Regions from separate parts of the Leucobacter muris genome, predicted to be linked through region 1. Evidence: predicted binding sites of a transcription regulator. Region 1 holds the regulator's gene; the other holds the start of a gene.

Region 1 (3,824 bases):
GCTTCGCCGCGGGCGCCTCCCGCGTCACGATCGACTTCACGGAGGGGCGCCTCGCGCTGCGCCGTGATCTGCGCGCCCCGTGGGCCGGCCCCGAAGCGCTGGGAGGCTTCATCGAGCTCATCAACCGGGTGCTGGATCGCCTCGAGCCGCGGCAGCGCGCCGCGGTGGGCGTGCACACCTGCCCCGGCAACGACAACGACTCGGCGCACAGCGCCGACATCGACTACGCCGAGCTGATCCCCGAGCTGTTCCAGATCGAGGCGGGGTACTTCCTGGTGCAGGCCGCGGGGGAGAAGGATCCGGATCGTGTCGCCCGTCTCGTCGGCGGTCAGCTGCGCGGACGGGCATCCCGCGGGCGCGCCCCGCGCGTGCTCATCGGCGTGACCAACCCCACCCATCCGAGGCTCGAGACGGCCGAGCAGATCCGCGACCAGCTCGTGCGGGCGGCGCGCTTCGTGCCGCCCGAGCTGCTCGGCTCTACCGACGACTGCGGGTTCTCGCCCTACCTCATCGACGAGAAGCCGCGGCACGGCTCGCCCGACTTCGCCCGCGACGTGGCCTTCGCCAAGATCGCCGCTCGGGTGCGGGGCACCGAGCTGGCGTCCGAGGCCCTGGCGGGAGCGGCGTCGTGAGCCCGCTGCCGCTCGCGGGCAGCGCGCCCACCCGCGCCCGCTTCTCCTTCGAGGTGTTCCCGGCGCGCAGCGGCGCCGCCGCCCTCGCCCTCGGGCACGCCGTGCAGCACCTCTCCGCAGCCGGCCCCGACTTCATCTCGGTCACCTACGGGGCGAACGGGTCCAACCGCGACGCGTCGCTCGACCTGCTGAAGTACCTGCGCGATCACACCGACGCACTGCCGCTCGCACACCTCACCACGGTCGGTGAGAGCCGCGATGCGGTGCGCGAGACGATCCACCGCATCATGGACGCCGGCGTGCACGACTTCCTCGCCCTGCGCGGCGACCCGCCGCGGGGGCTCGACGAGCACGACCCTGCGGTGACGGGATCCCTGTCGTCGCTCGAGCTGGTCGATCTGGTCGCCGAGGCCCGCGCCGAGCGACCGCCGCTCACGAGCGTCGGGCGCACCGCCGTGGCCGCGTACCCGAACGGGCACCCGCTGTCGCGATCGCGTTCGCAGGACATCGAATGGCTCATCGAGAAGCAGGAGGCCGGCGCGCAGTTCGCCGTCACGCAGCTCTTCTTCCGGGCCGAGGAGTACCTCGGCTTCGTGGGCGACGCCCAGAGCGCGGGGCTGCGGATCCCCGTGCTGCCCGGGCTCATGCCGGTCTCGACGAGTGCGCAGCTGCGCAAGGTCGCGTCGCTGGCGGGTCGCCCGGCCCCCGAGGGGCTGGAACGGGCACTCGAGGAGGCCGGGGGATACGCGCCCGAGCTGGGCGTGGAGCACACGGTCGACCTCGCACGCGCGCTGCTCGCCGGGGGAGCCCCGTCGGTGCACCTCTACACCTTCAACCGGCACGAGCAGGTGCTGGCCGTGCTGCGCGAGCTGCAGCTGCTGACGCCGGATCCGATCGGCTGAGGGTACGGCAGCGCCGGGCGCTTCCGCGGCGTTCGGCCGCTCGCCACCGCGTGCCGACGCCGGGCCGGGGGCGGCCCCGGCCCGGCCTGCGCGATCAGACGGAGCGGAAGACCGCGACGACGCGGCCGAGCACCTCGGCGTGGTCGCCGAGGATCGGCTCGAACGCGCTGTTGCGCGGCAGCAGCCACGTGTGGCCGTCGCGGCGGCGGAAGACCTTGACGGTCGCCTCGCCGTCGAGCATCGCCGCGACGATGTCGCCGTTCTCGGCCTCGCGCTGCTGGCGCACGACCACAAAATCGCCGTCGCAGATCGCCGCATCGATCATGGAGTCGCCCACCACGCGCAGCATGAACAGCTGGCCGTCGCCCACGAGCTGCCGGGGGAGCGGCACGATCTCCTCGACCTGCTGGTCGGCCGTGATCGGCACGCCCGCGGCGATCTGCCCGACCAGGGGCACGTAGGCGGCTTCCTCGACCTGCTGCGCGGGGGCGTCGGCGATGGCCGCGCTCGTGCTCGCCAGCTCGACGAGGATCTCGAGTGCTCGGGGCCGGTTCGGATCGCGGCGGATGTACCCGCCGAGCTCGAGGCGGCTGAGCTGGTGGGTGACGCTCGAGAGCGAGGAGAGCCCGACGGCGTCGCCGATCTCGCGCATGCTGGGCGGGTAGCCGCGAGTGTCGACCGAGCGCGCGATGCACTCGAGGATCGCCTGCTGCTTCTCGCTGAGGGGCTTCCGGGAGTGGGGAGCGTCGCTCATCGCTGTCCTTTCCGAGGCCCGAGGGCGGTGGCGGGAGGGTCGGATCCATGAATGTCAGTGGTTGCTGATTCAGTGATGCCGTTGCTCGAAACCATAGCCGCTGCATTCGAACACCGCCAAACAAGTGTTCGAGTGTCGCGGAAAAGATCGAAACATGTGTTCGAAGATCTTGCTTGCGGTTTCGATTCATCGAAGATATATTCGAAACAGATGTTCGCCCCGATGTGATACTCGCGGCGGCGCGGAAGAACAGGAGAGACCACCATGAGCGCACAGGCGGTTCTGCAGCACGAGTCGTACGAGGTTCGCCCCCCGAAGGCGAACGCGAAGCTGCGCCTCACGCGTCGCGGGCGAGTGGTCTTCGGATCGCTGGCCACCGTGATGGTCGCGGGCCTGCTCGCGCTGGCGGCGACGTTCGCGGGCCCCCAGGCCTTCGCGTCGGAAGAGGGCGCTTCCGGCCAGCAGTTCCACTACGTGGTCGTGCAGCCCGGTGCTTCGCTCTGGTCGCTCGCGACCGAGCTCGACCCCGAGGCCGACCCGCGCGACCTGGTCGCCGAGATCGTGCAGCTCAACCAGCTCGACGGCTCTGGCATCGAGGCGGGCGAGGCGATCGCGGTGCCGCTGCGGTACTCCGACAGCCCCGCGGTGTTCGGGGCCGACGAGCTCGATACGTGAGGGTGTGAAGCCTGAGCGATCGAAGCGTGCGCGTTCGAAGGCGTCCCGGGCGCACCCACTAGGTTCCGACCCTGCGCGCCGGCCTCGCGAGCCGGCGGCGCCCCGGGGAGGTTCTAAACTGGTGCGGTGACCAGCCTGAGCGATCTCCCTCTCCGCGCCAACCTCGTCGGCAAGCAGCCCTACGGGGCTCCCCAGGATCCCGTGCCGGTGAGCCTCAACGTCAACGAGAACACGCATCCGATCCCCGAGGGCGTGGTTGCCGACATCGCGGAGTCGCTCGCGCAGGCGGTTCACGGAGTGAACCGCTATCCCGACCGCGAGTTCACCGAGCTGCGCGAGGCCCTGGCCGGTTATCTCGGCCATGGCCTGACCGTCGAGCAGCTGTGGGCGGCGAACGGCTCGAACGAGGTGCTGCAGCAGATTCTGCAGGCGTTCGGCGGCCCCGGGCGCTCGCTGCTGAGCTTCACGCCCACCTACTCCATGTACCCGCTGCTCGCCTCGGGCACCGACACGGAGTGGATCGCCGTTGCGCGCCCCGCCGACTACGCCCTCACCCCCGAGCTCGTGGTCGGCGCCCTGCGCGAGCACCGGCCCGACATCGCCATCCTGTGCGGCCCCAACAACCCCACCGGCACGCCGCTCGACCGCGAGGTGATCCTCGCCGCCTATGAGGCCTTCGACGGCATCCTCATCGTCGACGAGGCCTACCACGAGTTCGACGCGCAGCGCGAGAGCGCGGTCGCGCTGCTGCCCGGCCGCCATCGCCTGCTCGTCTCGCGCACCATGAGCAAGGCCTTCGCCTTCGCCGGCGTGCGCCTCGGATATCTCGCGGCAGACCCCGCCGTGATCGACGCCCTGCGC
Region 2 (3,824 bases), 950 kb from region 1:
CCGGTCGAGGATTTCCTCTGGACCTACTACTCGGTGAAGCCGGGCGAGCTGCGGCGATGGCATCCGGGCGCCGCGGCGGTACTCGAAGGCGGGGCTCGGGATCGCGCCTCCTGGAAGCACTACGCAGCCGTCGGCCGCTCGAACGGTGCGCGCACGGCGGCGGGCGCACGACCGGCGGGCGGCGCGCGCACCTCGGCAGGCAGGCGCCCGGCCACCGGTGACGCGCACGGCGACGACGCGATCGTCGACGCCGCCGCGTTCTTCGCGAAGCGGGGCGGCACGGTCGACTATGTCGAGACGCTGCTGCGGCAGACGCTCGACCGCGCGCCGCGCTTCGGCTGCTTCGGCCTGCACGAGTGGGCGATGGTCTACCGCATGACCCCCGAGCAGTTGCGGCACACGGCGCTGCCGTTGCGGATCGGGCACGCGGCCACCGACCTCGTGGTCGAGAGCCACCCGATCGGGTGCACCCACTTCGACGCGTTCCGCTTCTTCACCGCCGAGGCCGCGCCGCTCAATGCGGTGCAGCCCACCCGCGAGACGCAGCCCGAGCTCGAGCAGCCCGGCTGCCTGCACGCGGGCATGGACGTCTACAAGTGGGCGGCGAAGCTCGGTCCGATCGTGCCCGGAGAGGTGCTGCTCGACGCCTTCGAGCTGGCGCGCGACATCCGCGAGGTCGACATGCAGGCGTCGCCCTACGACGTGACCGGCTTCGTCGGAGCGTCGGGGGCGCCGCTCGCGCCGATCCCGATCGAGGCGGCCGACGGGAAGCGGGAGTATGCGCGCCGACAGCGCGGCTTCGCCGAGCGCGGGAACGCGCTGCGGCTGCGGGTGCTGGAGGCGATCGCGGAGGCGCGCGCGGCGTCGGCCGCGGGCGAAGCGGGAGCGCGGTCGGCGGCCTGAGCCCGGCGGTGCCGACCGCGGTCCGCAGCCCCGCAGTCCGCGCTGATCGAGGTGCCGTCGGCCGGCCCGCCCCGAGCCTCGTACGTGGAGCCGCTCGGGTCGCGCCTCAGAAGAGGGTGGGCGCGGGCGCGCCGGGGGTGGCGAGCGCATCGACGGGCATCGGCCGGGCGGCGGCGCCGCGACGCGGGTGGGCAGGATCGCGGGGCACGGCCCACTCGAGGCCGAGGCGTCTGATGATGGGGCGGATGCGCGCCGCCAGCTCCATACGGTACGCCTGCGGGGCGCTGCTGGCGCTGCCCGGGTAGAGCGAGCGGTAGGCGGGCACGAGCTCGGGGTGCTCGCGCTCGAGCCAGGCGAAGAACCAGGGCTTCACGTGCGAGCGCAGGTGCAGGGGGCCGTACATGACCGAGCGGGCGCCGGCGGCGCGGATGTCGCGCAGCAGGGCGCCGAGCTGAGCGGTCGAGTCGGTGAGATGCGGCAGCACCGGCATCACGAAGACGTCGGGCTCGAATCCCGCGTCTCGGGCGGCGGCGATCGTGTCGAGCCGCGCCCTCGCGCTGGGCACGCCGGGCTCGATCGACCGCTGCAGATCGGGATCGGCGACGGCGATCGACATCGACAGCGCAACGGGAGCGCGCTGCGCCGCCTCGACGAGTTGCGGCAGATCGCGGCGCAGCAGCGTGCCCTTGGTGAGGATCGACATCGGCGTGCCGCTGCGGGCGAGGGCGTCGATGATGCCGGGCATGAGCCGGTAGCGGCCCTCGGCCCGCTGATACGGGTCGGTGTTGGTGCCGAGCGCGACGTGCTCGCCCTGCCAGCCGGGCTTGCCCAGCTCACGGCCGAGCACCTCGGCGATGTTGACCTTCACCACGATCTGCGAGTCGAAGTCGCGGCCGGTGTCGAGGTCGAGGTATCGGTGGGAGCCCCTGGCGAAGCAGTAGACGCAGGCGTGGGAGCAGCCGCGGTAGGGGTTGATGGTCCATGAGAACGGCATCGAAGACGAGGCGGGCACCCGGTTGAGCGCGCTCTTCGCGATCACCTCGTGGAAGACGAGCCCGGCGAACTCGGGGGCGCGCACCGTGCGCAGGTGCCCCGGCACCGCGGCGACCTCGCCGAGACCGAGCCCGGGCAGCGCCGTCTCCGACGTCGCATCGACCCGCTGCCCGCTCCACCTCATGGATTCATTCGAACATATGTTCGAATGAATCGCAAGACTCGATTGCGCGCGCGGCTCGCAGGGAAACCCTCGGCGCATCGACCCGAGCGCTTCCCCGAAGCCCGCGGCACCCGGCGCCGCCGGCCCGAGTCAGCGCTCGGAGGCGATGTGCTGGTGGTGCCGGATCACCTCGGCCACCACGAAGTTGAACCACTTCTCGGCGAACTCGGGATCGAGGTGGGCGTCTTCGGCGAGGGAGCGCAGGCGCTCGATCTGCCGCGCCTCGCGACTCGGATCCGACGGCGGCATGTCGTGGTCGGCCTTCAGGCGGCCCACCTCCTGGGTGCAGCGGAAGCGCTCGGCGAGCATGTGCACGAGCGCCGCATCGATGTTGTCGATGCTCGAGCGCAGCGCAGCCAGGCGCTCCTGCGGGGTCGGATCACTCATGGGTTGCTCCAAATCGTCGTTCCGCGTCATGCGGCTGCTTGCTGCCGGGGAGGCGGGGCCTCGACCCCGAGGGGTGAGGAGCCGCAGGATCTCACGCGCCCGAGGATCCCGCGACTCCACTCAGGACGACGGCCTCAGTCGAGCAGATCGTGGAGCACCACGACCTGCTCGCGCTCCGGGCCCACGCCGACGGCCGAGATGCGGGCGCCGCTCATCGCCTCGAGGGCGCGGATGTACTCCTGCGCGTTCTTCGGCAGCTCCTCGAAGCGGCGCGCTCCCGAGATGTCCTCGGACCAGCCGGGGAACTCCTCGTAGATCGGCTTCGCGTGGTGGAAGTCGCTCTGATTGACGGGCATCTCGTCATGGCGCACGCCGTTCACGTCGTAGGCGACGCAGACCGGGATCGTCTCGAGCCCCGACAGCACGTCGAGCTTGGTGAGCACGAAGTCGGTGACGCCGTTGATGCGGGCCGCGTAGCGGGCGATGGGGGCGTCGTACCAGCCGCAGCGGCGCGCGCGCCCCGTCGTGGTGCCGTACTCGTGGCCGACGCTCGCCAGGTGCTCGCCGAACTCGTCGAAGAGCTCGGTGGGGAACGGACCGGCGCCCACGCGCGTGGTGTAGGCCTTGACGACCGAGATGACGCGGTCGAGCTGGTGGGGCGGCAGACCCGATCCGGTGCTCGCCCCGCCCGCGGTCGCGTTCGAGGAGGTCACGAAGGGGTAGGTGCCGTGGTCGATGTCGAGCATGGTCGCCTGACCGGCCTCGAACAGCACGGTCTTGCCGTCCTGCATCGCCTCGTGCAGCAGCAGACCGGTGTCGCAGACCATCGGCTCGAGCATCTCGCGGAAGCTCAGCAGGTCGGCGATCACCTCGTCGGCCTCGATGGCCCGGCGATTGTAGATCTTGACGAGCACCTGGTTCTTGAACTCGAGCGCGGCCTCCACCTTCTGGCGCAGGATGCTCTCGTCGAAGAGGTCTTGGATGCGGATGCCCACGCGGTTGATCTTGTCGGCGTAGGCGGGGCCGATCCCGCGCCCCGTCGTGCCGATCTGGCGCTTGCCCAGGAAGCGCTCGGTCACCTTGTCGAGCGTGCGGTGGTAGGCGGTGATGACGTGCGCGTTCGCGCTCACCTTGAGGCGCGACACGTCGACGCCGCGGCTGCTGAGGGCGTCGAGCTCCTGCTTGAGCACACCGAGGTCGATGACCACGCCGTTGCCGATCACGGGCACGACGCCGGGCGTCAGGATGCCGGACGGAAGCAGGTGCAGCGCGTACTTCTCGTCGCCGACGACGACGGTGTGGCCGGCGTTGTTGCCGC

Evidence for each region. The regulator LexA, encoded in region 1, represses DNA repair genes until DNA is damaged. The targets are predictions, from matches to a motif close to TCGAACANNTGTTCGA.
Region 2: Leucomu_RS00915 (Rv2578c family radical SAM protein) is a predicted target of LexA. The motif match lies at 2,089-2,104, and genes of this name have one in related genera.

The regions. Positions count from the first base shown of each region.
Region 1 covers NZ_CP035037.1:1,142,806-1,146,629, forward strand. Annotated here, with positions in the region: gene Leucomu_RS05325 (uroporphyrinogen decarboxylase/cobalamine-independent methonine synthase family protein) at 1-632, shown strand, start outside; gene Leucomu_RS05330 (methylenetetrahydrofolate reductase) at 629-1,534, shown strand; gene lexA (transcriptional repressor LexA) at 1,629-2,288, opposite strand; gene Leucomu_RS05340 (hypothetical protein) at 2,553-2,963, shown strand; gene Leucomu_RS05345 (histidinol-phosphate transaminase) at 3,090-3,824, shown strand, end outside.
Region 2 covers NZ_CP035037.1:195,712-199,535, reverse strand. Annotated here, with positions in the region: gene Leucomu_RS00920 (3-methyladenine DNA glycosylase) at 1-903, shown strand, start outside; gene Leucomu_RS00915 (Rv2578c family radical SAM protein) at 1,010-2,080, opposite strand; gene Leucomu_RS00910 (chorismate mutase) at 2,210-2,506, opposite strand; gene Leucomu_RS00905 (adenylosuccinate synthase) at 2,641-3,824, opposite strand, start outside.